2 regions of the Streptococcus gallinaceus genome follow, and region 1 is predicted to be linked to the other one. Evidence: predicted binding sites of a transcription regulator. Region 1 holds the regulator's gene; the other holds the start of a gene.
The links. Region 1 encodes HrcA, which represses chaperone genes, less so after heat shock. Its sites were predicted from a motif close to TTAGCACTCNNNNNNNNNGAGTGCTAA; they were not measured.

Region 1 (15,526 bases):
CCGAAGCCGCCGCCAAAGGAACCATCCCCGATGACACTGCAGCCGCAGCTCCGCCACTAGAACCACCTGCATTGCGACTGGTATCCGCTGGCAGATTAACCGCTCCGTGCAAGCTCGAGTCCGAAATATTCTTGAAACCAAATTCCGGCGTATTGGTCCGCCCCAAGATCACAAAACCAAGCTCCTCTAGCTTTTTGACATAATTATCTGTTATCCGAGAACGGTTGTTAGCAAACAGCCGAGACCCTGACGTAGCTAATTCTCCCACTTGCTGCTGTCCCAAGTCTTTCAAGAGAATGGGTACACCGCCAAACAATTTCCCAGAAAAATCACCCATCTCCGCTTTTTCTAATGCCTGCTCATACTGCTTTGACACGACCGCATTAAGCTGAGGATTGAGCCGCTCAATCTTCTCAATCGCCTCCGTCACCAGCTCCTTAGATGATACCTTCTTTTCCCTGACCGCTTGCGCCATCTCTGTCGTATCTCTCCACATAGCACCCTCCCTAAAAATCACTTTGGTTTCAGACTATCATGAAAGCAAAAAATCAGCAAGTAATACTTGCTGATTTTGGGTTATAAATAGCGACCTTCTACATGCAAGGCTTTGCAAACCGCACGAAGGTTATCATCCGTTAACACATCATTTTCTTGGACCGGTTTACCACTAATCCGTTGTAAATCAAGAGCAAGACCCGCCGCTTTATTAGCCGTTTCAATCAGACCAAAGCAATCTTCGTAGTCCACTCCGGTGCTAAGCACACCGTGTTTTGCCCAAACAACCAAACGAGTATGCTCCAACAATTTTGCAGTTGCCTGTCCAATTTCTTTCGTTCCCGGCACCATCCAAGGTAAGACATCTATTCCGTCAGGGAATACAACGATGGATTCCGTCAATACACTCCACAAGTCACGTGTCAGCGACTCGCTTGTGACTTCGTTTAACAAAGAATAAAGCACGATATTGGTCGCATGATTGTGAATCACCACTCGATGCTCTTTATTTTGTGCATAACGAGCTGCGTGCGCTAAAATATGCATATATATTTCAGAAGTTGGTCGTTTCCCTGTAACAAAACCTGCTACAATGTCATAACCAGTCTCTGTAACTTTCACGATACCGGTATCCACTGCTGGTTGCTCTTTTAAATATCTAAAATGACTTCCTGAAGCAGTAATCAACAAATATTGCCCTTGAAAATGATGAGGAACCTCTAATAAATTTTCAACGACAATGGGTTCTGAGTAGATACGGTAATCAGTATCAGCTAAATCTGTCGCCATTTCCTGAATTTCTTGTTCAGTTAAGCGATAGCTAATATTTCCCCCATTATACTCATCCCATCCTTTGGACCACATATCGTAGGTCGTCTCTATCATCTCGTTTATATATCTAGGATAAGACATTTTTTCCTCCTTCTCACAACTTCGTTTCTTTTTGCTTTTCAGCACGGTATTTTTCGATGATTTGTGAATAGTATTGTCGTTTTTCCTTTTGTTTTTCATCATAGTCCTTAAAAAGATTTTGACGACTAATGACAAGCCCTAATATCAAAGCAAACACCGTCAATATAATTTGTTTACTGATTACACTATAAACAAACAACAGAAAGGCAAATACAATCATTAATTTCCATTGTAATTTTGTCATATGTCACTCTCTTTCTAGATCTATGTGCGATGCCTACTCAGCTATTCTTCTAACAAGCTCTTGTTGTATTTTGCACGGTTTTTAAGCAATAATACAAACAGAACCAACCAACCTGCAAACAAGACAAAGGCTACAATATCACCTGAAAACATGTGTGTTAACATATAACGCAAATCTGGTCCTTCAAAGGTTGCCCATGAAATCATACCACCTGTTTTATCCTTGAGTGTACCTGATTCTTGTGCCAATTTTGTCATATATGGTGTGAAATAGGTTGCACCATACAAGAACAATGGAGCAGAAAGGAAACCATGGATAATCATACGCAATACATTACCATTTGTTAACAACAAAGCACCAACTACGAAAGAAAGATTGACGATTCCGGCAAATGGAAGCACGATATTACCTGGCAAAACAATAGAGAATCCTAACAAGAATACCATTGTAAAGATAACAGCTACCCACAATTCATTCCGGCCACCAAGAATTGGCCAGTCCAAACCGATATAAACTTCACGTTCTTGGAATTTGTTCCGCATAAACTCTGAAACTGCTTCTGAAATTGGCGCCAAAGCTTGAGCAAACAATTTAGAAACCATTGGGAACAATTGTAAAGCCGTTGCTGCTTGAACAGCCAATGTACATGCATATGGGAAACCATTCCCTGAAGCAAGGCCCAAGGCAAAACCAATGATTGCACCCATGACGGCATTTTCTCCAAAAATACCAATTTTTTCTTTCAAATTATCCGCATTAAATTCCTTGTTCAAAAATGGAATCTTCTTCAATAATTCATCAATTGGATACAAAATAACAGCAATCAAACAAATAAAATGAGGAACCGTCACACCCGGAATACCTGTCAAACGTTCAACTTCGGGTGCAAAAGCATCACCCAATTTTAATTCCAAAACGATTAAAATCGCCGCTGCCAAGAAACCAAAGAAGACGTTATTTGTAAAGTAGGTAACCAATACTGCTGAGAAGATTTTGTTCCAGACATTCCACAAGTCGACGTTCAAAGTTTTTGTTTGGTTAAACATCAACAACAATACGTTGATTCCGACTTGTACTGGAAACATAAGAAAGGCATAAGGCCAAGCCCAAGTAATAGAAGCCGCCCCTGGCCAACCAATATCAACAGCTGGCAACGATAAACCAGTATTGGTTGCTAAATCATTAGCGGCAGCACCCATACTAGTCATAATAAAATTAACCAATAGGTTCATACCGGTAAAGGCAATCCCTAAGGTCAACGCAGAAGTAAAGGCATCCCGCACCTTCATTCGCATACAAAGAGCAATAATAAACATCAAAAACGGAACAAAAACTGCAGCACCCAAATCAAGAATGTACTGAACTATATTTTTTAATACTTCCATTTGTTTTTCTCCTTCTCATCCTAAATAGACCTTATTTGTTAATGAAATCCAATATTTTTTTATATTCTGCGTCTTTTCCCATACCTGTTAAGAAGGCAATTCCATTAAACATTGGAATTGGATACTCTTTTTTAGGCTTCGCAATATAGATATAACCATCCGCATCTTTAATATAATGATCCAATGATTTCATATCAACCGCTTCTACTGTTGCTTGAATTTTGTCTTTTTCAAACATCCGTCCCACTGTACTAGCTACCGTTTGAGAAGTCGCCACACCAGATCCGCATGCTACGATAAATTTTTTCATAAGTAAACCTACTTTCTTTATTTGTTGAAAATTGTCAAAATATCTTGCGCTGACTTGGCTTGAACAAGAGCGTCAATGAATTCCTCTCCATTGAACAAATCCATCAATTCAGCCAAGAGAGCTACTTGTTCTCTCGGATTCGTAATCCCTAGCATCAAAATATACTGAGGTTCAACTACTACATCATCCGTTCCCATCTGAATAAACTGCATCCCTTTTTGAGTTAGCCGATTAAAATAGATAAAGGGTTTCTTGATATGCTCTGGCATCGTATGCGGAATAGCAATCGTAATCGCAGCCATTTCTAGACCTGTTGGATACTCTTTTTCTCTCTCCAGTAGAGCTGTTTCATAGGTAGCCGTAACGTAGCCTAGTTCACGCAACACTTTTGCCTTCTCTGCAAAAAATTCTTCTACAGAGACCGATTTACAATTTAGATCAATCAACTCTTCTTGTAATAACTGAGAAACAATCCCCATCTCAACCTTTCTCCTTTCTACAAATTCTGACGAGATGAAGCAAAAGATATAAATCTTCATCAATACCAAACGAAATTTGATATTCTTTCTGGAGCAACTCTTTTAGAGATTGTAAGATTTCGTACTCTTTAGCATACATCTCTTTGGTCAAGTTCAATAATTCTTCAATACGTTGATCTTCAGTAGGCTCTCCTTTCTTTTTCGACAACATTCTTACCAAAAAATAACGCAAGTGAATCACAAAACGACTATAAGCCAAACTATCTTTTTCCAATCCTCCACCGATTTGACGATCTATCAGCAAAAGAACCCTATTCAGCAATTCACTCAGTTGTACAACATCACTGACCTGTTCACTGTCGATCAAACCGTTCACAAAGTGTAAGGTAAAGAAGGAAACTTCTTGGCGTTTTAATTGAAGATGATATTTTTCATTCAGGAAAGGAATAATCTCTTTTGCAGTTCGGTATTCATCTGGATACAGATAATTCAACTGATACTGAAACGGATCATATTCGATTCCTTCATCATTTCTCTCCAAGGCAAATTCAATATGTTTGGCAATCGTAAAGATAAACGATTCATTTAAGGTTTTATGCAGTTCCTTCTCCGCAAAATGCACAACGTCCTCTGCCATCAAATACACTTCACTGGCAACACTTTTCAGATTTTCAAGCAGACCTTTCTCTTGTTCATTTGACTGAACCGTAAAAATCCGTGAGATGTTTGCTTCACTCACAATATCTCCCTTTTTCTTGTTAAATCCTATTCCTTTCCCAAGAGCAACAATCTCATTGCCATTGCGGTCTAACACCAATAAAGCATTTTGATTCAACGATTGGACGACTTTCATTATTTCCCCCTTCCTTTGTAAAAGCAAAAAAAGCACAACCAACCCTATATCATAGAATCAGTTATGCCTAATTGAATAGTTACATACTTTATATTACTGACATCAGTATATCACTTTTTTACGTTTTTGCAAGCGTTTTTATGAAAATATTTTTATAATTCATCAAATGCATCTTTTACTTTATTAAAGAAACCTTTTTTCTGTGGATTTACAGCAATATTTCCAGCGGCCGCAAACTCGCGTAGGGCTGATTTTTGCTTATCATTCAGTCCTGTCGGAGTGACGACATTGATGGTCACGTACTGATCTCCCATAGCACCACCACGCAAACTTGGAGCGCCTTTGCCCTTGAGACGGAATTTCTTGCCTGTCTGAGTTCCCTCAGGAATCAATAAATCAACATCTCCATGGACCGTTGGAACATGGACTGTGTCTCCGAGTGCTGCCTGTACAAAATTCAAGTCCAATTTATAATGAATCGTTGTGCCTTCACGTTCGAACTTATCTGAAGCCTGAACTTGAATAATGACGTAGAGATCCCCATACGGACCTCCGTTGAATCCTGCTTCACCTTGTCCCGCGAGACGCACTTGTTGACCAGTTTCAACACCAGCAGGAATCTTCACTGTTACTTTATGCGCTTGTTTTTCATGACCTGTACCATGACAAGTATGGCAAGGTTCTTTGATTTCTTTCCCAGTGCCGTGACAGACATCACAAGTCATTTGACGGCGCATGGTACCAAGCGGTGTATGTGTATCAACACTAATTGTCCCCGAACCATGACAGCGACCACACGTTACAGGACTCGTTCCTGGCTTCGCACCCGTTCCTGTACAAGTATGACAGGTTGCTTCACGATTGTAGCTGACTTCTTTTTCAGTACCGAAAATTGCCTCTTCAAACTTGAGGTCCACACGATACTGCAAATCGTCACCTTGACGAGGGGCATTCGGATTGCGGCTTGCACCGCCACCGAAGAAACTTGAAAAGATATCTTCAAATCCGCCAAAACCAGCTCCGTCAAAGCCACCAAAACCACCAGCTCCACCGCCAAAGCCACCATTGGCTCCCGCAGGACCATACTGGTCATAGGCCGCACGTTTTTGCTGGTCGCTCAGTGTTTCATAAGCCTCTTGCACATCCTTATATTTTTGCTCCGAACCATCTTCCTTGTTGATATCTGGATGGTACTTTTTCGACATTTTGCGATAGGCTCGCTTGATCTCATCCTGAGAGGCGTCCTTGGACACCCCCAGACGATCATAGTATTCCGTATTGTTCATGTTTTATTTTCCTTTATTGACAAAAACAGACGGAGCGAGGCGCCCCGCCTATTTGAGTTTCTCCTCATTATTTACGGCATGAGGAAGCAAAATCGATCATATTTTGCTGACGAATTAATAAGGCACTTAGCTGAGCTAACTTATTTTTAGCTATCAATGACAGTCAAGCTAATTTGTTACGCAGTGGTTGGGTGGTATCTAAGTACTGATAAATCAGCACTTAGATACCTACTCAACTGTGCGGAGGTAAAACGACGAAATTGAATTTCTAAGAAATTACCAATTTCTGTTTCACTCTTATTTCTCAGTAAATTCACCGTCTACAACGTCATCGCCTGCTGTTGAACCAGCGTTTGCTGCACCTTCAGCACCTTGAGCGGCTTGTTGTGCTGCAGCGGCTTGTTCATACAGTTTTACTGCAAGAGCTTGTGCTTTTTCGTTAAGAGCTTCAAGTTTTGCTTTCATGTCGTCCAAGTTGTTTGCTTCTTGAGCTGCTTTCAATTCATCAAGAGCTGCTTGAGCGGCATCGCGTTCAGCGTCAAAACCTTTGCCTTCAGTTTCTTTGATTGTTTTTTCAGTTGCAAAGATGGCTTGGTCAACTTCGTTACGGAGGTCAACTTCTTCTTTACGTTTGGCATCTGCTTCAGCATTTGCTTCAGCATCTTTCATCATGCGATCGATTTCTTCGTCTGTCAAACCTGAGTTAGATTGGATAACGATGTGTTGTTCTTTTTGTGTACCGAGGTCTTTTGCTTTTACAGAAACAATACCATTTTTGTCAATGTCGAATGTTACTTCGATTTGTGGGATACCACGAGGCGCTGCAGGGATATCCGTCAATTGGAAACGTCCAAGCGTCTTGTTGTCTGCCGCCATTGGGCGTTCACCTTGGAGAACATGGATATCAACGGCTGGTTGGTTGTCTGCTGCAGTTGAGAAGACTTGTGATTTAGATGTTGGAATTGTTGTGTTGCGGTCGATGAGTTTTGTAAATACGCCACCCATAGTTTCGATACCAAGTGACAATGGTGTCACGTCAAGAAGGACAACGTCTTTGACATCACCAGTGATGACACCACCTTGGATAGCCGCACCCATAGCAACAACTTCATCAGGGTTAACTGATTTGTTTGGCTCTTTACCAGTTTCAGCTTTAACAGCTTCCACAACGGCAGGAATACGAGTTGAACCACCTACAAGGATGACTTCGTCGATTTCTGACAATGACAAACCTGCATCTGAAAGAGCTTGACGGACTGGTTGTTTTGTACGTTCTACAAGGTCGCGCGTCAAATCGTCAAATTTCGCACGTGTCAAGGTCAATTCCAAGTGGAGTGGTCCAGCATCACCAGCTGTGATAAATGGCAAGCTGATTTGAGTTGAAGTAACACCTGAAAGGTCTTTTTTAGCTTTTTCAGCAGCATCTTTCAAACGTTGTACGGCCATTTTATCTTGTGACAAATCAATGCCGTTTTCTTTCTTGAATTCAGCAACCAAGTGGTCGATAATTTTTTGGTCAAAGTCATCACCACCAAGTTTGTTGTCCCCTGCAGTCGCAAGCACGTCGAAGACACCGTCACCGAGTTCAAGGATTGATACGTCGAATGTACCCCCACCAAGGTCAAATACCAAGATTTTTTCTTCTTTATCTGTTTTGTCAAGACCGTATGCAAGAGCTGCTGCTGTTGGTTCGTTGACGATACGCTCTACTTCAAGACCAGCGATTTTACCAGCATCTTTAGTTGCTTGACGTTGTGCATCATTGAAGTAAGCTGGAACTGTGATCACTGCTTTGGTTACTTTTTCACCAAGATAGTCTTCAGCGTAACCTTTCAAGTATTGAAGAATCATAGCTGAAATTTCTTGTGGTGTGTATTCTTTACCGTTTGCAGAAACTTTTTCAGCAGAACCCATTTTTGATTTGATAGAAATGATGGTATCTGGGTTTGTTACGGCTTGGCGTTTTGCAGCATCACCAACGATGATTTCACCATTTTTGAATGATACTACTGAAGGTGTTGTACGGTTACCTTCTGGGTTTGCGATAATTTTTGATTCATTTCCTTCAAGAACTGCTACTGCTGAGTTAGTTGTACCTAAGTCAATACCAATGATTTTAGACATGTTTTTTACCTCTATTAATTTATATCTTCTTTTGACATTCTTCTTAAGTAGTACGGACGCAAGCAACCGCCTTTGGCGTTTCATTGCTAAGATTTGAGCCCCTAGTCTCTAATCTTCCGAGAGTTAGAGTAACTTGCTCTAACTCCTTTACTACAGCGAAGAATGTCGGTTGGGCAAGCTTTCAGCTTGCTATTTTATTTTTACGTTTTTATTGTTTCTAGTTTTACGACTTGGTGGTCGCGTCATTCAAGTATTACAAAATGGCTAGTTGTACACCACTACCATGGCTGGTCGGAGGACGCGTTCATGGAGTTTGTAGCCTTTTTGGAAGACTTGTGCGATGGTGTCTGCTGGATGGGCATCATCCGCAGGCACTGTTTGGATAGCCATGTGGAAGTTGTGGTCGAAGTTGCCTTCTGTTGACACTTCTTCGATTCCTTCCTCTTTCAAGGCTTGAACCAAGCTTTCTTGGACCATTTCCAAGCCTTTTTTAACGTCTTCTGTCAACCCTTCAACAGCTAAAGCACGCTCTAGGTTGTCCAGACTTGGCAAGACTTTTTTAGCAAGATCTTGCGAGCGATAGCGTTGCAAGTTTTGGCGTTCTTCGTTGGCACGACGTTGGATATTTTGCATTTCAGCATGCGCACGCAAGTATTTATTTTCAAAATCCTCTGCTTTTTCCTGTGCTAATTCCAAATCGGTCTTTTCAGGTGCTGTCTCAGTAGCTTCAACAGTTTCATCAACCGTATCGACTTCCTCGACTACTTCCTCTTTTTTAATATCTTCTGACACGATGGCCTCCTTTTAATGTACTTCGTAATGATTGCTATTGAGATAGCGGTAATAATCGCCCAATTTCATGAAGAGCACGCGACCGATAATATTGATCAGACTCATCTGTCTGCGATAGTCCATGTCAACTGGACCAATCAGATTCAACTGCGCTATTCCCCTATAGGGAATTGGAAATTGGTGCTGAATAACCGTCACATCTTGCAGAGCCTTTTCGGGGTGATCGCCAACCCAAATCTTGGTTGACTCCATCTCCTTGAGACCGTTACGCAAGCTAAACGCCACCGCTTGTTCATTGTCTAGAAATTGGTAGATTCCCAATCCACTGTATTTCAAGGAAGCAACCTTCCCTGAAATAAATACCGTCTCTTGGAAAAGATTTTCAAAAATGTAATCCATCAAGTCCAGCACATTGTCCGTCGTAGTGAAATACTTCTGCACCACTTGAGGAATCTCTGTCCGCAAACGATAATGGATATCCAAAACCGTCTGACCACAAAAACGTTCATCAACCAACTGCTTGAAAATCAGCAAATCCCGACTGAGAAAGTTCTTAGGAATAGCAAACTGAACGGTAACCGGCTTGGACTCATCCAAAGTCAAGACTGCCAAGGCATCATGACTGCTGAGCTGCACGATATCGAAGGAAGTCAGGCATTGATTTTTCGGTTCAACATCTAACAATACAGATGTAAATCCTGTCAACTCCGCCAATAGTTGATTGGCCCGCTCCAGTATATCCTCCAAGCGAAAGGCTTCAAAATCAAAAGCCTTCATAACTTTATAGATGTCATCCTCATTGATCAGCTCACGATTGAGCGAATGAGTGACAAAATACTGAAAACCTGCTCGACTAGGAAGCCGCCCCGATGAGGTATGCGCCTTTTCCAACAAGCCCAACTGCTCCAGCTTGGCCATATCGTTTCGAATGGTTGCACTAGATGATGCAATCGCCTCTTGTAGCGCCTTAGACCCGACCGGCTCATGGTAGCGCGTAAACAAATCCACTATCAAATTTAAAATATCATTTTGACGCTGGGTTAGCACACCACCACTTCCTTTCTGACAATCTAGCAATCATTAGCACTCTATATGACCGAGTGCTAAGTCTATGATCTTATTATACTCCTAAAAAATGGATTGTCAATAGAAAAAGACCAAAAATTAGCACTCTTTTATCAAGAGTGCTAAAAAATCAGTCTGCGGATCTAGCTATTGAATTTTTTCACCAATCGACGGTAGCCTAGCCATTCATAAATCAGCACACCTGTCAAAGTAAAGATAACTAAAAATAACAATATATGAATAACCCAACTACTTTTGAATCGTTCAAGAGGAAGCCAATAGAGGTTAAAAACATTGATAAACAAAGCAAGTAGCTGAAAACCAAGCGTCCGTTTTATCACGCGCCCAATCATGTCCAACTTAGACTCAATATCACTGAAGAGCTCCTGTTCCTCACCAGATTCAAAGTTCGCAACTGCCTTACGAAAATAGGAAAAGCAATTAAAGGTTTGAATATATTCCCAACCATAATCTGCAAAAAGTCGCGTATAAGTTTCCTTTTCAGACTCTTCCTCTCGATAATCCAGCTTATAAATAACATCTGCCGGCTCTACTTTTTCAAACTGATAAATGAAACCGTTGGTCTTTTTCAACTTCCAGCCTTCCTGGTGCATCTGGCGAAGATAGTCTTCTTCCTTGTCAAAATCAACAATGGTAAACCACCGACATACTTTTTTACCGGTCATGTTTCTCTCCTCTGCTATTATGATACAAGCGCTCAATGCGAACCAGCTCAATAGCCAGTATCTCGCGTCCCAAAGCTGTGATGAGATAGATTTTCCGTTTGCTCTCTTCTCTCACAAAGGCAATCAAGCCATCCTTTTCCATCTTTGCCAAGGTACCGTACATGGTTCCAGGACTGATGATCACCTGCCCTTTTGTCATCTCCTTAGTCCGCAAGGTAATGTCGTAGCCGTGTCGTTCCTCTTGCAAGGCAAATAAGATATAGAAGGCCGTCTCGGTCATGGGAATATATATCCGCTTCAATTTTTGATCCATACTACCTCCCAATTCGATATATCGAGCCTCTATATAAAATATATCGCAACTCGATGTATTTGTCAATGAGAAAATAAAAAAAGAATGCATAAAGCATTCTTTCCCCTATTCCTCTGCAGCGATAATTTCTGCGCCGCGGTGGCGATAAGACATATCTCCGACAGCTTCGATGTGGAGTTTGCCATCTTTGTAATGTAAAACTGTGATAGAGCCATTATCAAGAGAGAGGTTTGTTGGACGCTCTGGCTCCAGAAGATCCACCAAGGTTGCAATGGTCATACCGTGGCTGACAACCAAAGCATTGCCGCCCCCTTGTTTTTCGAGATTTTCTGCGATAGAAGTAAATCCATCCAAGATACGACCACTCAACTGCTCCCACGTTTCAGCCCAGTTAGCTGTATCTGCTTCATAGACACCATTACAGATTTGCTCGAAATCCATCTTATCTGCTTCAACAATCCCATTGATACGAGGGAGCACACCACTAAAGAGCTCCACGTCGTACATTCCTTCAAAACTACCAAAACACCACTCACGAATCCGTTTGTCCTGATAGTAAGGAATTTGCCCTAGAATCCCTAGTTCACGCTGGGCAATGGTAATCGTCTGAACCGTCCGACCCAGGTCGCTTGAAACGGCTAGCTTGAATTGCAATCCAGCATCCTTTAGCCCCAAACCAAGCTCACGGATTCCCTCTTCACCATTTTTTGTCAAAGGCGTGTCTGCCCAGCCTTGGATACGACCAATGGTATTAAACATGGTTTTACCGTGACGGGAAATGTACAATTTTGTCTCTGTCATTTTACTTCCTCCGAATATTCCTTATCTTATTATAGCACGAAATAACACTTCTATTCAGAAAAAAATCGCCTCTAGAGAGACGATTCCGATTAGATAACGGCTTTGAAGTTAGACTCCAATTGTTTTTGAGATTGGTTTACTTCGTAAGCAAATTTGATTTCACCATCTTTATCCAAAATATACATAGTTGGAATGTATTGGACACCTACTGAATCTGCTGCTACGAGATTATTGTCATAATAATAGGTAAAGTCATACCCTTTGTCCGCAAAGTACTTCTGACCAGCACCCAATTTTTCACGGCTACCATCTACGATATTGATCATGACAAAGTTAACATCATCTTTATACTTTTTGTACATGCTGTCAATGATTGGCAACTGCGCTTGGCAATCAGGACACCAGCTAGCCCAAAACATAACAAATGTTGGCTTATCTGATGTCTGCAAACTAGAAAATGCAACTTTTTTATCATTTTCATCTGTAAATGACATCGTCTTGATATTGGTCCGAATCGTGTCCGTTACTTTCTTTTGAACACCGTCGTTCTTACTCGACGAAGCTGTCGTAGAACTAGTCGTAGACGGACTTGAGTCCTGTACTAAGAAATACACACCACCTACAAGAGCAAGGCCTGCAAGCAGAGTTAAAATCCAATACTTGATTTTCATAAATTCCTCCATTTCTGAAAAACTATTATATCATACTTTTTCAAAGACAGCTTTTTCGAGGTTTTCTTTTTTTCTTATTTTCTATTTTTCTGAAGCAAGGCGACGTATTCTTCCAAGCTCAACTGATGTTCCGTCATATATTTGGCCGATTCGACACCGACATAACGATAATGCCAGTCTTCATAGCCAACCCCTGTCGATTCTGTCTTTCCTTCTTGAAAACGCAGAACAAATCCGTATTCTGGGGCGATTTGTTGAACTTGACTCGCAATCTGCGGGTCACTTTCGTTCAAGGAATTCACCGTGCTCATGTCGATAGCCAGCCCCGTCATATGCTCACTCGCCCCCGCTGGTTGTGAATACGTCTGCACTTTGGCCTCAGCAGCCTCCCGACTGAGACTGGTATCCGCCGCCATTTCTTGCTGGATATAGGAATTGTAAATCGTTTCCTGATAAGCGACGCTGCGGTAGCCAGAAATAAGGTGTTCATTTGGGTCAATCGCTTGCGCTGCTGCTAAAAACTTAGTCACATTTTCTGCAATTCGAGCATCTACCGGTATCCCACTAACCTCTGCCAACTGGGGATTCAACTCTGCACGAACATGTTCCCGATTGACCAAGAGCAACTCCCAGTCACTCGATGAAACCGCCGGCAAATCCGCTTGCTGGCTGGAAGAGGTTGAGGAGGTTCTGGTCGACTGGCTTGTCTTAGAAACCGAACTTGCTTGTCTTTGAGACTTTTTATCCGTTACAACTACCACCATGCTTGTCAAAGCGAGAACAAACAGCACTACTATACAAACTATCTGATACCCCTTATTTTTCATCCGATATCCCTCCATCATTTTCCTTCATTATAGCAGGATAGCAAACGAAAGAAAAGAGAGAGTGGGACAAAAATCGTGATTTCGCAGAAATCGATTTTGTCGTCCCGCCTCAGCACAGTTGACTAGCTTCAAAGGTTCGAGGAACTTTTGAAGGTTGGAGATAGGGCTAACAAAGTTAGCCTCAAATATTCGAAATTGCTTGCATAGCAAGGAATGAGAACACTCAGTCAACCACTGCGTTAAACTGTTAAACTTATTAAAAAATTGAAGAAGCTAGGACTGATTCCCGGGTTCTTCACTGCTAATTTTTAAAACTGTGAATCGGTGCTGGAATTTGTCCCCCACGCGCAATGAAATCAGCTGATGAATTTTGATTAACGCGCATGACAGGAGCAGTTCCTAGCAAGCCACCAAATTCAATCATATCGTCTTCTTTTCCTTTAGGAATAATCCGTACAGCTGTCGTTTTTTGATTGATCACACCAATGGCTGCTTCATCCGCAATCATAGCTGCAATAGTCTCATAAGGCGTATCCTCTGGAATGGCGATCATGTCCAAACCAACCGAGCAGATAGCTGTCATGGCTTCCAATTTTTCAAGATTGAGTGAGCCATTTTGCACCGCAGCAATCATGCCCTCATCTTCTGAGACAGGAATGAATGCACCTGATAAGCCACCGACTTGGTTACAAGCCATTACGCCACCTTTTTTAACGGCATCATTGAGAAGGGCAAGCGCAGCTGTTGTCCCATGAGTCCCGACCGCTTCAAGTCCCATTTCTTCCAAGACGCGAGCGACAGAATCCCCAACTGCTGGAGTAGGAGCCAGTGACAGGTCCACAATCCCGAACTTAACGCCCAAGCGTTCGCTGGCCATTTGCCCAACCAACTGACCAATACGGGTGATCTTGAAGGCCGTCTTTTTAACCGTTTCTGCAACGACATCAAAAGATTCCCCGCGCACTTTTTCAAGGGCACGTTTTACCACACCAGGTCCTGAGACACCGACATTGATGACCACATCCGCTTCGCCAACGCCATGGAAAGCCCCTGCCATAAAGGGATTGTCTTCAACAGCATTGGCAAATACAACCAGCTTGGCAGCTCCCATATCAGAAGCTTGAGCCGTTTCCTTGATAATGCGTCCCATGTCTCGCACTGCCGTCATGTTGATGCCTGACTTGGTGGAGCCGATATTGACAGAGGAGCAGACCTTGCTCGTTTGAGCCAAGGCTTGAGGAATCGAGTTAATCAAGATTTCATCCCCTTTTTGGTAGCCTTTTTGCACCAAAGCCGAAAATCCACCAATGAAATCCACACCAATCTCATGTGCAGCCTTATCCAAGGCCTTAGCAAGAGGCAAATAGTCTGTAGCATCCGTTGCTGCACCGATTAAGGCAATAGGCGTCACCGATACACGCTTGTTCACAATAGGAATCCCCAACTCAGCTGCAATCTCATCTCCAACAGCCACTAGATTTTTAGCCTTGCTAGTCACTTTTTTGTAAATTTTTTCAGCCGCACGGTCAATATCTGGGTCGATGCAATCAAGAAGCGAAATCCCCATAGTAATGGTCCGAATGTCGAAATTCTGCTCCTCGATCATGGCAATTGTTTCCGTAACTTGTCTAATATCCATGAATCAACCTCCTAGATATTGTACATAGCGTCAAAAATAGCCGCACTTTGAATGTTGATTTTCACTTGAAGCGACGCTCCAAAAGTTTCTAATTCTGAACGTAAAAAGCTGAAATCCTGCTGTTCATCACTAGACACGACGGCCATCATGGTGAAGTATTCATCCAAAACAGTCTGCGAAATATCATCGATATTTAAATTCAAGTCAGCCAACTTACCTGCTACACCTGCCACGATTCCTTTACTGTCTTTTCCAACAACGGTTACAATTGCTTTCATTTGTCTGCTCCTTTTATTTTTATCATTTTATCATAAATATACGGCTTATTATATTAAAAGTAAACAAAAAAGGGAATAACTATCCCTTTTTCTATTATTTACGAACATTTCTGTGATTTGCAGAACGACTTGCATATTGTTTCCAATCAATTCCACGCGCTTCACACCATCTCTGTACATTGGCTCCTAAAATGATGTCTTTCTGGCGCAATTCAGCAACGTTACGGGCACCAACCAAGGTCATCAAGGAACGAGTATAGTCTTTAAAGCTATTTAGCTCACTCAGCATCGGCTCTAAACCTCGCTCACTGGTGAAAATCTTCAAGAAACGATTGGATAGACCCACTGCATCCGCCCCCAAAGAAA
Region 2 (15,526 bases), on a different contig from region 1:
TGAGCGTATCGGTCTAGGAGACTCAATCTCAACAGTTAAATTTGGAAAAGAAGAAGACCAACAAATCTTGGATATTCCAGACCATGTTGTGGCAGTAAAAATTTTGTTAGAAGACCTATTGAAACACGGCATCATCTCTGATTTTGCAGAGATTACAGGTGTTGGTCACCGTGTCGTTGCGGGTGGTGAGTACTTCAAAGAGTCAGCTTTGGTTGATGAAAAAGTTATCGAGCAAGTAGAGGAATTGTCACTTCTTGCACCGCTTCACAATCCAGGTGCAGCAGCTGGTATCCGTGCTTTCAGAGATATCTTGCCAGATATTACAAGTGTCGTGGTGTTTGATACATCATTCCACACAACACTTCCAAAATATGCTTACATGTATCCAATTCCTCAAAAATATTACACAGAGAACAAGGTTCGTAAGTATGGTGCACACGGAACAAGTCACAAATATGTCGCACAAGAAGCTGCGAAAATGTTGGGCCGTCCATTAGAAGAATTGAAATTAATTACAGCTCATATCGGGAACGGTGTATCTATCACAGCTAACTACCATGGTGAGTCTGTTGATACATCAATGGGCTTCACACCACTTGCAGGTCCTATGATGGGAACTCGTTCAGGGGACATTGACCCAGCTATCATTCCATACTTGATTGCACAAGACCCTGAGTTGAAAGATGCAGCTGATGTTGTCAACATGCTTAACAAAAAATCAGGTCTTGCTGGAGTTTCAGGTGGATTTAGCGATATGCGTGATATCGAAGCAGGTATTCAAGCTAAAAATCCTGATGCAATGTTGGCTTACAACATCTTTATCGACCGTATCAAGAAATTTATCGGTCAATACTTCGCTGTCTTAAATGGTGCAGACGCTATCGTCTTCACAGCAGGTATGGGTGAAAATGCCTACTTGATGCGTCAAGACGTGATTGCAGGTTTGTCATGGTTTGGTATGGAAATCGATCCTGAGAAAAATGTATTCGGCTACCGTGGCGACATCACAACTCCTGAATCAAAAGTCAAAGTATTGGTTATCTCAACAGATGAAGAGTTGATGATTGCCCGTGACGTTGAAAAATTGAAAAATAGTAAATAATAAAAAAGAGAGGACTAGCTTATACTAGTCTTCTTTTTTGCAATCAAAAAGCCCCAGTAAGGGGCAATATTCTTAGTTGAAAAAGTCTACAGAGTAGAAAGTGGCACCATTTGATGTTTTTAGTTCGACAACTTCATAATCTTGATATTGGTGAAATTCAGAACTTGGGTCATTGAGTGCATCTTCGGCAACCCATGCAGCATCATCACTTCGAAGGAAGATCCATTCAGAGTTACCAAGATCACCAGCTATGATGTCTGCATTTGGATCGAAATATTGGGTACGGATTTGTTTGCCAATTGCAGTACCTTTGAACTTAACTCCTTCTTGTCTCCAACCGTGACGAGGAAGGACATTGTATTCATTAGCATCCGTTGTCCAGTGGTGCAATCCACGTAGTTTTGGATTGTAGACACGGTAAATATTTGTTTCACCACCTGAATAAAAGACAGGTTTACCGTTGTTGTCTTTTGTCCAACCGTGTCGGCTTGTTAAGACGTTTACTTCATTGAGGTCAGAAGTGTAAAGGTGGTTCTGCAGACCACGATTGTAGAGGCGATAGACAGGTGTTCCTTGATCGGGAGCTACCCAACCATCTCCTTCATACCCCCATCCGCGATTGAAGAAAAGGACGTCGCGTTCATTGGCATCTGTCGTATAGAGGTGTTCGCCGTTACGTGGATTGTAGAGCCGATAGACATATGAGTCGGCGCTTACCATCGAAGCCGTTAGTAGCAGTGCTCCTGCCGTTAAAGAAAGCAATAGTGCTTTAAAAAAGTTCTTTTTCATATTTTCTCCTTTTGTATATATATTATACGCTTTCATTATAGCTTAATATATAGGAGTAGTCAATTTTTTCTGAATGTGTTAAAATAGAAGAGCAAAGCAATTTGCACAGAGTAGGTGGTTTGCGTTAAGTGTGTGTGGATGGGATGTTGCCGCACAACGAAGCGAAAGCGCGGTAAACCATTGCATCCGCTGTCAAAGGAAATTCCTAGACAGCTCCAAGTAAAAAGGAGCATTTATGAAAAACAAAAATCCTCGTGTATCTGTTCAACTCTTGGCTTCCTTAGCCATGTTGATTGCCTTGACCTTGATTGTGGAGAAATTTTCTATCACGATCATCCCCAAACAATTGGTGGTGGCCTTTACCTTTATCGTTCATACGGTGATTGGGATGATTGGTGGCCCACTTTGGGGCTTCGTCAGTCTTTTCTTGATTGATATTGTCGATATGCTGACAAAAGGCGGAGCAGATTTTATCATTTGGTGGACCTTGATGGAAGCAGTCCAAGGCGCCCTCTACGGCTTTTTCTTCTATGGGAAAAAGCTGGATTGGAACAATAAAAAAGATTGGGTGCATGTAACGGTAGCAATGGCAGTAATCTTGCTATTTGGGACATTTATCTTTACACCACTCTTAATTCAGATTTACTTTGGTGTTCCATTTGTGGCTCAATTTATCGCAGGTCGTTGGTTGAAAATATTTGAATTACCAATTCGTGTCTTTACGACAATGGCCCTTCTTCCTCAGCTACAACGTATTCCAGAAGTACGTAAATTAGCAGGCATAAAAAAATAATGAAAAACCCTCCGGCTCATCCCGCCAGAGGGTTCTTTTTTAATATTTCTTGATCAAATCAACTGTTGAACGGTCTAATTTTTTCACGATGGCTTGCAAGAAAGCTTGAGCCTGTAAGAAATCGTCCATGTTGTAGAGAGTTTGATGAGAGTGGATGTAGCGTGCGCAGACCCCGATTGTGGTAGATGGGATACCGCTATTTTTAAGATGGGCTGCACCTGCGTCCGTACCACCTTTGGCGCAATAGTATTGGAATTTCACACCAGCTTCCTCAGCAGTTGTCAAGAGGAAGTCTTTCATGTTTGGTAACATGATGTGTCCTGGGTCGTAGAAACGAAGAAGGGTTCCATCGCCGATTTTTCCTTGGTCTCCAAAGACGTCGCCGGCTGGTGAGCAGTCAACGGCGAGGAAGATTTCAGGGTCAAATTTTGTGGCAGAAGTATGTCCGCCGCGTAGGCCAACCTCTTCTTGTACAGTTGCACCGGCGATTAGTTGGTTATTAAGTTGGGTGCCAGAGAGGCTTTCCAAGAGTTCAGAAACCATCAGTACGCCGTAGCGGTTGTCCCAAGCTTTTGAGATGACGTTTTTACCGTTGGCAGTCAAGGTTGCTTCGCTTAGAGGGGTGATAGTGTCACCAGGACGTACGCCGTATTCCATAGCTTCTTCTTTAGAAGTGAATCCAGCGTCAAAAATCACATCACCGATAGCAGGAAGAGCTGCAGCTCCGTTATTGCCACGAGAAAGGTGAGGAGGCATTGAGCCTGAAATGATTGGAATGTGACGGCCGTCTTGTAGCTGAAGAGTGAAGCGCTGGCTTGATACAACGAGCGGATTCCAACCACCAAGAGCAACAGCGCGGAAAGTTCCGTCTGCCTTGATATCACTAATCATAAAACCAACTTCATCCATATGGGCTGCGACCATGATGCGCGGTGCCTGTTCGGCTTGGCTGTCCTTGATACCAAAGATGCTGCCCAGACCGTCTGTTTCAATGCGGTCAACGTGCGGCGTGATGCGGTCGCGAAGATAGTTACGAACAGGTCCCTCAAAACCAGAAACGCCTTGAAGCTCTGTTACTTCCTTGATTTTATCGAATAATTGATTTGTCATAATGACCTCCTATTGCTATTATTTTACCATGTTTTATGGTAAAATTGTTTGCATGAACAAGAAAAAGACAGCTGTTTTAGCAGGAGTCTTGGGGACTGGGATTCTTGCGGCTAGCGCGCGTTATTATATGAAAGTCCAGGAAGAAAAGAAAAAGGCACAGGCTTTAGTGCAGGTGCGACAATTTTTTGCGGAACTGGGACCGATTGCTACGGTATTCATTTATGAAGCAGAATCCAGTGCAGATTTGCTAAAAGGAGGCGTAGTCATGGAAACGGGCCAGGTCTATACTTTTGAAAATCACGCAGGAGAGATTGCCTACGAGGAGGAAGAAAAATGATTATTCCAACTAGTTTTGAAGAAATCGCGTCTTATATCGAAAAAGACCAGAAAACGGTCTTCTTTTTCACAGCAGATTGGTGCCCAGATTGCCAATTTATCTACCCTGCCATGCCCGAAATTGAAGCAGAGAATCCAGAGTTTACCTTTGTTCGGGTTGACCGTGATGAATTTATAGAAGTGGCTCAGCAATGGGATATCTTCGGGATTCCAAGTTTTGTAGTTGTGCAAAATGGTCAGGAATTGGGCAGATTTGTCGATAAAAATCGAAAAAGTAAAAAAGAAATTGTAACATTTTTAGAAGGATTGAAATAGATGATTTTTACATATAACAAGGAACATGTCGGTGATACCTTGATGGTTTTGGTCAAGGAAGCGAAGGATGCCAAGCGTACCGTTGAGCGTAAGGGAAATGTAGCGCGTGTCTATTTGGAAGAAAACGGGGAGACAGTGGCTTGGAATATCTTTGATCTTTCTACCTTGGTGGAAATCGCAGACCGTGGCCAGGTTTTCTTGACGGACGAGCAAGTGGCGGTCTTAAATGCTGAGTTAGAAAAAGAAGGTTTCTCTGAGCGCTTGATTAACGATGCTGGACCAAAATTTGTTGTTGCACAAATCAAGGAAATGGTGGATCATCCAGATAGCGACCACCTCCATATTTGTCAAGTGGAGATCCACGATGGTCAAGTGGTACAAATTGTTTGTGGTGCGCCAAATGCAGCTCAAGGTTTGAAGACAGTTGCAGCCTTGCCAGGTGCTATGATGCCAAATGGAAGCTTTATCTTCCCAGGTCAATTGCGCGGCGAAGACAGCTTCGGGATGCTATGTAGTGCGCGTGAGTTGGAATTGCTAAATGCTCCACAAGTACGCGGAATTATTGAACTAGCTGCAGATGCAGAAGTGGGAGCTTCTTTTGATGCAGAGAAACATTGGAATGCATAGATAAAAAGACGAATCGTTCCGTCTTTTTTAGTTGATTAAGCACTCTTGAATTGCCAGCTTCAAATTTTCAGATAACTGATTTTCCTTATCCAAGTCTAGATAAATTTTCTGAAAAAAATGCTGGAAATTGAGATAGGCGAAATAGTCTTGCGGTTCTTGATTTGGAAGAGTAGTCGTTTTTAAGAAGTCAATCAACTCTTCTGGAGACAATTTTTCCGATAAGATTAACTGAACAATGACATTTGCCAATCGCTGGTCTTCGCCAGCAGAAAACGTTTTTGTTTGCTTTTGGAAAACGGATAGGACACTTTGCCAGACCTTGTCCAAGTCTTCCTTTGGAAAATCTGGATGACAGGCTGCTGTCAGGAGGAAGTCGGCTCCGTGAGCGATGGCATGTAGCCAGCCCAGTTGCTCGTCCCAACCTCGGCTATCTGTTTTATTTGATAGAAATTGCAGAGCGGCTTGGAAAAGTTGCACTTTGTCTGTTGTAGTTAGTCTATTTTCATAAGGACTTCCCTCTAGACTATCCACATATAGAAATAGAGCTAGAACTAAGGCTGTAAAAGACCGAGTGGGCGTGTGGGGACTTGTGACACTTCCGTGTTCCCAGAGTTGCTGAAGTAGCCAGTGATAATCTTCTGGCGTTAATAAGGCATCTAGTATGGCATGGCAAAAGCTAGCATAGACCAGCTCGTCACGGATTTGGGGATTTTCGTCACCGATATGCTCGATGAGCCAAGTCAGTTGCTCTTGGGAATAATTTTCGTTCGTTTCCAGTTGCTTCTGTAAGATTTCTTTCATAATTTCCTCCTATTTCCTCAACCAAACATGCTGCAAAAAGCTAATGTCCTTGTAAGGAGTTTGGTCGCAGACGGCGAGTTCGACTTTGGTCATTTTTTCTAGCCAGCCGGGTTCGGTTTTGAAGTGATTGGGCTGCAGGCTATAAAATGTACGGATGGCTTGGTAGTTTTCTAGCTCCAAACCTGATAGCTCAAGCAATTCGTCTAAGGAGTAGGTGCTGCCTTGGGCGAATGATTGACTGTGGAAGTCACCGCCAGCTAGCAAGTCTAGTGCGGTATCGACATCGTTTGAAAAAACGACGTTTTGGAGCACTTTCCCGACTTGATTGTGCTTGATGATGGATAACTTACCGTCGTCTTTGAGCAGACGGTTGAATTCTGCGAGATAATTCGGACGTTCAGCCGGAGCGACGTATTCTAGCACATTGTGGCAGGTGATGACATCGAAACTCTTATCCGGAAAAGCAGCTAGTTTCTCTAGACTTCCTAATACTTTTTGGTAATCGGTCTCTGTTTCTATATCCAGCATATCTGCATTGGGTTCGACGGCGGTCACCTGATTTTTCTTTGCCAAAAATTGACTAACCAGTCCAAAACCAGCTCCAAAATCTAAGATTTGTTTACCTTCTAGATGTGCAAGTTGTGCAAAGGTGATTTCGTACTGAATCTTCCCCCACGGCTGTTCCAACATAGCACGATAATTTTCGAGATTGACCATATTTGCCTCCTTTTGAAAAATTATAACAAAAATAGTCTAAAAAGGAGATTTTTCACAGAATTTGCGAATAAATAGATAGGAGGATGAAAAATGTACAATAAAGTTATCTTGATTGGTCGCTTGACAGCGACTCCTGAAGTAAGTCAGACCCCAAATAAGAAAAGCGTCGCCCGTGTGACCGTCGCTGTCAATCGCAGATTCAAGGCAGAAAATGGTGAGCGAGAAGCTGATTTTATCAACGTTGTTTTCTGGGGAAAACTGGCAGATACCTTGGCAAGTTATGGAACAAAGGGCAGCTTGATTTCCTTGGATGGCGAATTGCGGACTCGCAAGTATGAAAAGGATGGACAAACCCGATATGTAACAGAAGTGATTGGTTCCAGCTTCCAACTGCTCGAAAGCCGAGCGCAGCGAGCTATGCGAGAAAATAATGTCGCGGAAGATTTAGCTGATTTGGTCTTGGAAGAGGAAACCCTCCCTTTTTAAGTCATCTTTTAAGTCATCATTAAAAAGAGGAAATTTCCTCTTTTTAGTTTGGGCAAAATTTCTAAAATCATGATGTATTTCTTGACTATTTTTGACCGAGTGATACAATAAGAAATGTGAATTAGCACTTGAGACAAAAGAGTGCTAAAAAGTATAAAAAATCAAGGGAGGAATCTTATGTTAAAACCATTAGGCGACCGAGTGGTCGTAAAATTTGAAGAAGTTGAAGAGCAAACAGCAGGCGGCTTTGTCCTTGCAGGAAAATCACATGAAGCGACAAAGAAAGCGACCGTTGTAGCGATTGGTCAAGGTCTGCGCACCTTGAATGGTGATTTGATTGCACCGAGCGTAGCAGTTGATGATCTGGTACTTGTGGAAAATGGCGCAGGGATTGACATCAAGGACGGAGACGAAAAACTCGCTATTGTCCGTGAAAGTGACATTTTGGCAATCTTGGGCTAATCAAAGCTCTTTAAGTTTGACAATAGAAATAGTAAGTAAATAGTAAGTAAGAGGAAATAATGATGGCAAAAGATATTAAATTTTCAGCAGACGCACGTAGTGCCATGGTCCGTGGTGTTGATATTTTAGCAGATACGGTCAAAGTGACTCTTGGACCAAAAGGTCGCAATGTAGTATTGGAAAAAGCCTTTGGTTCACCACTGATTACCAATGACGGTGTGACAATTGCAAAAGAAATCGAATTGGAAGACCATTTCGAAAACATGGGTGCGAAACTCGTGTCCGAAGTCGCATCAAAAACAAACGACATCGCTGGTGACGGGACGACAACTGCAACTGTCTTGACGCAGGCTGTTGTTCGCGAAGGTCTTAAAAACGTTACTGCGGGTGCTAACCCAATCGGCATCCGTCGCGGAATTGAAACAGCTGTTGCTGCTGCGGTAGAAGAGTTGAAAGTCATTGCTCAGCCTGTTTCAAGCAAAGAAGCAATCGCCCAAGTAGCTGCCGTGTCATCACGTTCTGAAAAAGTTGGTGAGTACATTTCAGAAGCCATGGAGCGCGTGGGTAACGACGGTGTTATCACAATCGAAGAGTCTCGCGGTATGGAAACAGAACTTGAAGTGGTCGAAGGAATGCAATTTGACCGTGGTTACTTGTCTCAATACATGGTGACGGATAATGAAAAAATGGTTGCCGACCTTGACAACCCATACATCTTGATTACAGACAAGAAAATTTCTAACATCCAAGACATTCTCCCACTCTTAGAGGAAATCCTAAAAACAAACCGTCCGCTCCTGATTATCGCAGATGACGTAGACGGTGAAGCCCTTCCGACTCTTGTTCTCAACAAGATCCGTGGAACATTCAATGTGGTTGCCGTTAAAGCTCCTGGCTTTGGGGATCGTCGCAAGGCTATGCTTGAAGACATTGCCATCTTGACAGGCGGTACCGTGGTGACTGAGGATCTTGGTCTTGATTTAAAAGAAGCAACAATGGCGGTGCTTGGGCAAGCTGCTAAAGTGAGTGTCGACAAAGATTCTACAGTCATCGTAGAAGGTGCTGGTAACCAAGAAGCAATCGCCAATCGTGTTCACCTCATCAAATCACAAATTGAAACAACAACTTCTGAATTTGACCGTGAAAAATTGCAAGAACGTCTGGCAAAATTAGCTGGTGGTGTTGCCGTTATCAAGGTCGGTGCAGCAACTGAAACAGAGTTGAAAGAGATGAAACTCCGTATTGAGGATGCATTGAACGCAACTCGTGCAGCCGTTGAAGAAGGGATCGTTGCCGGTGGTGGTACTGCCCTTGTCAATGTGATTGGGAAAGTAGCTGCGTTTGAACTGGAAGGCGACGATGCTACAGGACGCAACATTGTCCTTCGTGCATTGGAAGAACCTGTTCGTCAAATCGCCTACAACGCTGGCTATGAAGGTTCAGTTGTGATTGAACGCTTGAAACAGTCTGAAGTTGGTACAGGCTTCAACGCTGCGACAGGTGAATGGGTTGATATGGTTGCGACTGGTATTATTGACCCAGTTAAAGTGACTCGCTCTGCCCTTCAAAATGCAGCTTCAGTAGCAAGTCTTATCTTGACAACCGAAGCAGTTGTGGCTAACAAACCAGAACCAGCTGCTCCAGTAGCACCAGCAATGGACCCATCAATGATGGGCGGATTCTAAGTCTATAAATTACATAAAAGCTGTCTTTGGGACGGCTTTTTGTTTTGCCCAACTTTCTAGTATTCTGATAAAAAGTAGCCTACCAAAATGAATTATCACTAATTCAACCTTTTTCAAAGTCAAACAAAAATGAAAATGTTATAATAGATAAAAATGAATGGAGAAACGAAATGAAATCAGCTATTTTTGTAAAATCAGGTCAAGTTGCAGTTGCAGAAATTGATAAACCAACTATTCTTGAAGAAGACGACGCAGTTATCCGAGTGGTGCGCTCTTGTGTATGTGGCTCAGACTTGTGGGCTTATCGCGGAGATGACAACAAAGCAGAGCACTCAGCAAACAGTGGGCATGAAATCATCGGTATCGTCGAGGCAGTGGGTAGCGACATCAATACCGTGAAACCGGGAGATTTTGTCATTGCGCCATTCACACATGGCTGCGGTCATTGTGCGGCTTGCCGTGCAGGATTTGAAGGAGGTTGTCAAAGTCATACTTATGCAACGAATTTTAGTGGCGGTTACCAAGCAGAATACGTGCGCTATACCCACGCAGATTGGTCTCTGGTCAAGGTTCCGGGTCAGCCAAGCGACTACAGTGAAGGCATGATTAAGTCCTTCCTTGCCTTGGCGGATGTGATGCCGACTGGCTACCATGCGGCACGTGTTGCCAATGTTCAAGCTGGAGATACGGTTGCTGTCGTAGGTGATGGAGCGGTGGGGCTATGTGCTGTTATCGCTGCCAAGATGCGGGGCGCTAAGCGCATTATCATGATGAGTCGCCATGAAGATCGTCAAAAACTTGCAATTGAATTTGGAGCGACTGATATTGTTGCCGAACGAGGCGAAGAAGGTGTTGCTAAAGTTCTTGAATTGACAAATGGTGCTGGTGTAGATGCAGCCTTGGAATGTGTCGGAACTCACCTGTCTACTGAGACAGCAATTAAGATTGCTCGACCAGGAGCAGCTGTTGGACGTGTCGGACTTCCCCATACAAAAGATGTCAACATGGGCGACTATTTCGGTAAAAATATTATCTTCGCAGGAGGCCCTGCTTCTGTAACAACCTATAATAAAAGTGTCCTCTTAAAAGCGGTCTTAGATGGAGAAATCAATCCTGGGAAAGTCTTCACAGCTACATATCACTTAGATGACGTCAACCAAGCCTACCAAGATATGCATGACCGTAAAACTATCAAGGCTATGCTCACAATGGATTAAAAACAAGAAAAAATCATTGACAAAGAGTGCTGTCTATGCTATTATGATAGACGGTACTTTTTACTTTTGGTCTCTCAAAAGTGTACAGAGACGTGCTGACAATTGTTGCAAAAGTGCACACAGATAGGAACTGTCACCAAGTGTCCTATCAACCAAAAATAAAAAAATATACAGGAGAATGTAGATGCCTACAATTAACCAATTGGTTCGCAAACCGCGTAAATCAAAAGTAGAAAAATCAGATTCATCAGCTTTGAACGTTGGTTACAACAGCCGTAAAAAAGTTCAAACAAACGTTTCATCACCACAAAAACGCGGTGTTGCAACTCGTGTCGGAACAATGACACCTAAAAAACCTAACTCAGCCCTTCGTAAATTCGCTCGTGTACGTTTGAGCAACCTTATCGAAGTTACAGCTTACATCCCAGGTATCGGTCACAACTTGCAAGAACACAGCGTAGTATTGCTTCGCGGTGGACGTGTAAAAGACCTTCCAGGGGTACGTTATCATATTGTTCGTGGTGCACTTGATACTGCAGGTGTAACTGATCGTAAACAAGGCCGTTCTAAATACGGTACTAAACGTCCAAAAGGGTAAGAAGGGAGAATTCGTTAAATGAGTCGTAAAAATCAAGCGCCTAAGCGCGAAGTATTGCCAGATCCATTGTACAACTCAAAATTGGTAACTCGTTTGATCAACCGTCTTATGCTTGATGGTAAACGTGGTACTGCTGCATCAATTGTTTACGGTGCTTTTGAACAAATCAAAGAAGCTACTGGAAATGAGCCACTTGAAGTATTTGAAACAGCAATGGAAAACATCATGCCTGTACTTGAAGTACGTGCACGTCGTGTCGGTGGTTCTAACTACCAAGTCCCAGTTGAAGTTCGTCCAGAACGTCGTACAACATTGGGTCTTCGTTGGTTGGTAACAATCGCTCGTAACCGTGGTGAGCACACTATGGTTGACCGTCTTGCAAAAGAAATCATGGACGCAGCTAACAACACAGGTGCATCTGTTAAGAAACGTGAAGATACTCACCGTATGGCAGAAGCAAACCGTGCGTTTGCACACTTCCGCTGGTAAGATAGGATGTGAGGATGTTAAGAAAATTCAAGGAAAAATAGGAAATCTGACGAAGTGCCTAAAAGCTCTAGGAAGATTTATCATTTTTCCAGAATTTGTAGTCCGAACTCAACTAGATTCAATTCATGTAAAAGCGAATATTTATAGAACGGGTAGGTCCTGCCTATCCGTTTTTTATAAATAATGGTATAATAAGAAGTAAACTAAAAATTTTATAGGAGAAACAACCTCATGGCACGCGAATTTTCATTGGAAAAAACTCGTAACATCGGTATCATGGCCCACGTCGATGCCGGTAAGACAACTACAACAGAGCGTATCCTTTACTACACTGGTAAAATTCACAAAATCGGTGAAACTCACGAAGGTGCATCACAAATGGACTGGATGGAGCAAGAGCAAGAACGTGGTATCACAATCACATCTGCTGCGACAACAGCTCAATGGAAAGACACACGTGTTAACATCATCGACACACCAGGACACGTGGACTTCACAATCGAAGTACAACGTTCACTCCGCGTTCTTGACGGTGCTGTAACAGTTCTTGATGCTCAATCAGGTGTTGAGCCTCAAACAGAAACAGTATGGCGTCAAGCGACTGAATACGGTGTACCACGTATCGTATTTGCTAACAAAATGGATAAAATCGGTGCTGACTTCCTTTACTCAGTATCAACACTTCATGACCGTTTGCAAGCAAATGCACACCCGATTCAATTGCCAATTGGTTCAGAAGATGACTTCCGCGGAATCATCGACTTGATCAAGATGAAAGCTGAAATCTATACTAACGACCTTGGTACAGACATTCTTGAAGAAGATATCCCAGCTGAATACCTTGAACAAGCTGAAGAATACCGTGAAAAATTGATCGAAGCAGTTGCTGAAACTGATGAAGATTTGATGATGAAATACCTTGAAGGTGAAGAAATCACAAACGAAGAATTGATGGCTGGTATCCGTAAAGCGACTATCAACGTTGAATTCTTCCCAGTATTGTGTGGTTCAGCCTTCAAAAACAAAGGTGTTCAATTGATGCTTGATGCAGTTCTTGACTACTTGCCAAGCCCACTTGATATCCCAGCTATCAAAGGTGTAAATCCAGATACAGACGCTGAAGAAACTCGTCCAGCATCTGATGAAGAGCCATTTGCAGCTCTTGCCTTCAAGATCATGACTGACCCATTTGTAGGTCGTTTGACATTCTTCCGTGTATACTCAGGTATCCTTAACTCAGGTTCATACGTTTTGAATACTTCTAAAGGTAAACGTGAACGTATCGGACGTATCCTTCAAATGCACGCCAACACTCGTAAAGAGATTGAAACAGTTTACGCTGGTGATATCGCTGCTGCGGTTGGTTTGAAAGATACAACAACTGGTGACTCATTGACTGATGAAAAAGCAAAAGTAATCCTTGAGTCAATCGAAGTTCCAGAACCAGTTATCCAATTGATGGTTGAGCCAAAATCTAAGGCTGACCAAGACAAGATGGGTATTGCCCTTCAAAAACTTGCTGAAGAAGATCCAACATTCCGCGTTGAAACAAACGTTGAAACTGGTGAAACAGTTATCTCTGGTATGGGTGAGTTGCACTTGGATGTCCTTGTTGACCGTATGCGTCGTGAATTTAAAGTTGAAGCGAACGTAGGTGCTCCTCAAGTATCATACCGTGAAACATTCCGCGCTTCTACACAAGCACGTGGATTCTTCAAGCGTCAATCTGGTGGTAAAGGTCAATTCGGTGATGTTTGGATTGAATTTACTCCAAACGAAGAAGGTAAAGGTTTCGAATTCGAAAACGCTATCGTTGGTGGTGTGGTTCCTCGTGAATTCATTCCAGCTGTAGAAAAAGGTTTGGTTGAATCAATGGCTAACGGTGTCCTTGCTGGTTACCCAATCGTTGACGTGAAAGCAAAACTTTACGATGGTTCTTACCACGATGTCGATTCATCTGAAACAGCCTTCAAAGTGGCAGCATCTCTTGCCCTTAAAGAAGCAGCTAAATCAGCTCAACCAGCTATCCTTGAGCCAATGATGCTTGTGACTATCACAGCTCCAGAAGACAATCTCGGAGACGTTATGGGTCACGTAACTGCTCGTCGTGGACGTGTTGATGGTATGGAAGCTCGTGGTAATACACAAATCGTTCGTGCTTATGTACCACTTGCTGAAATGTTCGGTTATGCAACTGTTCTTCGTTCAGCAACACAAGGTCGCGGTACCTTCATGATGGTATTTGACCACTACGAAGATGTACCAAAATCTGTACAAGACGAAATCATCAAGAAAAACGGTGGACAATAATCATTGTTTCTAAGCCCTCACTTTGTGAGGGTTTTTGTGAGTTTTGCATAAAATTTATTGCCCCTCTCATGCTTATGTGATATAATTTTATAAAAATATACAAGGGGTTTTTATAAAAAAGAATTTTATCAAAATTAAGTGTAGTAATATCAATAATTTTTATGTCCGTTAATTTAGGTTCCTCTATCACTTATGCAAATTCATGGCAAAATGATTTAACATTCGAACATTCATTAATAAGTATGATTTTTGAGCGGAGTGCTTTAAAGATGTTAGAAGGGGGAGGAAGAAGCCTCCCCTTAGCTGCATTTGTTAATAAAAAAGGGGGGGAAGTGCGCTTGGTGGTGGAGCTGGTGATTTTTATTACAAAGGTTATCGTTTGTCACGAGATCGTGCGGTGAATTCTGGGAATGGTCCACACGGGGATAGTTACTGGAAATTATTTAATAAGCAAAACAATAGAATCGGAACATATGATCGTCAGGGGAAATATCTTCGTCCGTAGGAAGGAAAAATATGCACCAGTTTCAATTGCGGGACTACGCTATTTATATTTCAAATAGATTGTATCCTGTTTATAATGAAGATCAAGAAGAAATTTTAGTGGTTTTTCCAGAATATTCTTCTATTTGTGCCTCTATCCATTTTTTAGAAAATGGGAGACTTTCTTTGGCTAGTTTCTAGGGTGTTATTTATGAACTAAGAGAGAAAGAGTTGAGGGTTTATTATAACGATGAGGAAGCAGATGAAGAAGTATGTCTTTAGAAATTTATCAGATTTACTTGCCGGAAGAATTAAAAGTTTTTATTGGCAATCAAGAGAAAGATTTTTTGGTTTATAGCGATGAGAATGACTATGCAGTTTTGCTCTTGATTCGGTGGAATGAGTCAAGACAGTCTTTGCAATTTATCAATCGATGGAAAATTCAAATTGAAATAGATGGAAACGAAGTTTATATTGCTTGTGATGCAAGCAAAAAATATTAGAAAATAGAATGTATTTACATGAAAACTTTGTGAATCTTTTTTCAATCTTTTGAGTCAAAGTCTTGCATTTTATGGCAATTCAGTATATAATAGAAATGTTGAAAAGCGATTTGTTAGTTTATAAACTGACAAGTTAATTTTTTCACAATTGGGTAAAAGGCCTGTCCTTTTATAAATTAAACGTACGATTTTCATAAGGAGGAAATCATAAATGGTAGTTAAAGTTGGTATTAACGGTTTCGGTCGTATCGGTCGTCTTGCTTTTCGTCGTATCCAAAACGTTGAAGGTGTTGAAGTTACTCGTATCAACGACCTTACAGACCCAGCAATGCTTGCTCACTTGTTGAAATATGACACAACTCAAGGTCGTTTCGACGGTACAGTTGAAGTTAAAGACGGTGGTTTTGAAGTTAACGGTAAATTCGTTAAAGTTTCTGCAGAACGCGAACCAGGAAACATCGACTGGGCTAACGACGGTGTAGAAATCGTTCTTGAAGCAACTGGTTTCTTTACATCTAAAGAAAAAGCTGAGCAACACATCCACGCTAACGGTGCGAAAAAAGTTGTTATCACAGCTCCTGGTGGAAACGATGTTAAAACAATCGTATTCAACACTAACCATGACATTCTTGACGGTACTGAAACAGTTATCTCGGGTGCTTCATGTACTACAAACTGTTTGGCTCCAATGGCTAAAGCTCTT

Region 2: groES (co-chaperone GroES) is a predicted target of HrcA. The motif match lies at 7,198-7,224, and genes of this name have one in related genera.

The regions. Positions count from the first base shown of each region.
Region 1 covers NZ_JBEPMK010000004.1:164,571-180,096, forward strand. Annotated here, with positions in the region: gene ABID27_RS06715 (amidase) at 1-496, opposite strand, end outside; gene rhaD (rhamnulose-1-phosphate aldolase) at 577-1,407, opposite strand; gene ABID27_RS06725 (hypothetical protein) at 1,421-1,651, opposite strand; gene ABID27_RS06730 (PTS galactitol transporter subunit IIC) at 1,693-3,036, opposite strand; gene ABID27_RS06735 (PTS sugar transporter subunit IIB) at 3,068-3,346, opposite strand; gene ABID27_RS06740 (PTS sugar transporter subunit IIA) at 3,364-3,825, opposite strand; gene ABID27_RS06745 (PRD domain-containing protein) at 3,827-4,678, opposite strand; gene dnaJ (molecular chaperone DnaJ) at 4,831-5,964, opposite strand; gene dnaK (molecular chaperone DnaK) at 6,262-8,088, opposite strand; gene grpE (nucleotide exchange factor GrpE) at 8,353-8,880, opposite strand; gene hrcA (heat-inducible transcriptional repressor HrcA) at 8,893-9,927, opposite strand; gene ABID27_RS06770 (DUF2812 domain-containing protein) at 10,089-10,631, opposite strand; gene ABID27_RS06775 (PadR family transcriptional regulator) at 10,621-10,944, opposite strand; gene ABID27_RS06780 (histidine phosphatase family protein) at 11,050-11,745, opposite strand; gene ABID27_RS06785 (TlpA family protein disulfide reductase) at 11,835-12,416, opposite strand; gene ABID27_RS06790 (M15 family metallopeptidase) at 12,491-13,243, opposite strand; gene ABID27_RS06795 (PFL family protein) at 13,545-14,882, opposite strand; gene ABID27_RS06800 (ACT domain-containing protein) at 14,894-15,160, opposite strand; gene fni (type 2 isopentenyl-diphosphate Delta-isomerase) at 15,255-15,526, opposite strand, start outside.
Region 2 covers NZ_JBEPMK010000005.1:107,515-123,040, reverse strand. Annotated here, with positions in the region: gene ABID27_RS07725 (acetate kinase) at 1-1,102, shown strand, start outside; gene ABID27_RS07720 (hypothetical protein) at 1,175-1,891, opposite strand; THF riboswitch at 1,996-2,085, shown strand; gene ABID27_RS07715 (folate family ECF transporter S component) at 2,127-2,684, shown strand; gene pepA (glutamyl aminopeptidase) at 2,724-3,794, opposite strand; gene ABID27_RS07705 (DUF4651 domain-containing protein) at 3,847-4,131, shown strand; gene ABID27_RS07700 (thioredoxin family protein) at 4,128-4,445, shown strand; gene ytpR (YtpR family tRNA-binding protein) at 4,446-5,072, shown strand; gene ABID27_RS07690 (DUF2785 domain-containing protein) at 5,100-5,873, opposite strand; gene ABID27_RS07685 (class I SAM-dependent methyltransferase) at 5,883-6,590, opposite strand; gene ABID27_RS07680 (single-stranded DNA-binding protein) at 6,681-7,076, shown strand; gene groES (co-chaperone GroES) at 7,254-7,538, shown strand; gene groL (chaperonin GroEL) at 7,601-9,223, shown strand; gene ABID27_RS07665 (zinc-dependent alcohol dehydrogenase family protein) at 9,394-10,440, shown strand; gene rpsL (30S ribosomal protein S12) at 10,625-11,038, shown strand; gene rpsG (30S ribosomal protein S7) at 11,057-11,527, shown strand; gene fusA (elongation factor G) at 11,759-13,837, shown strand; gene ABID27_RS07645 (hypothetical protein) at 13,999-14,238, shown strand; gene ABID27_RS07640 (hypothetical protein) at 14,593-14,823, shown strand; gene gap (type I glyceraldehyde-3-phosphate dehydrogenase) at 15,035-15,526, shown strand, end outside.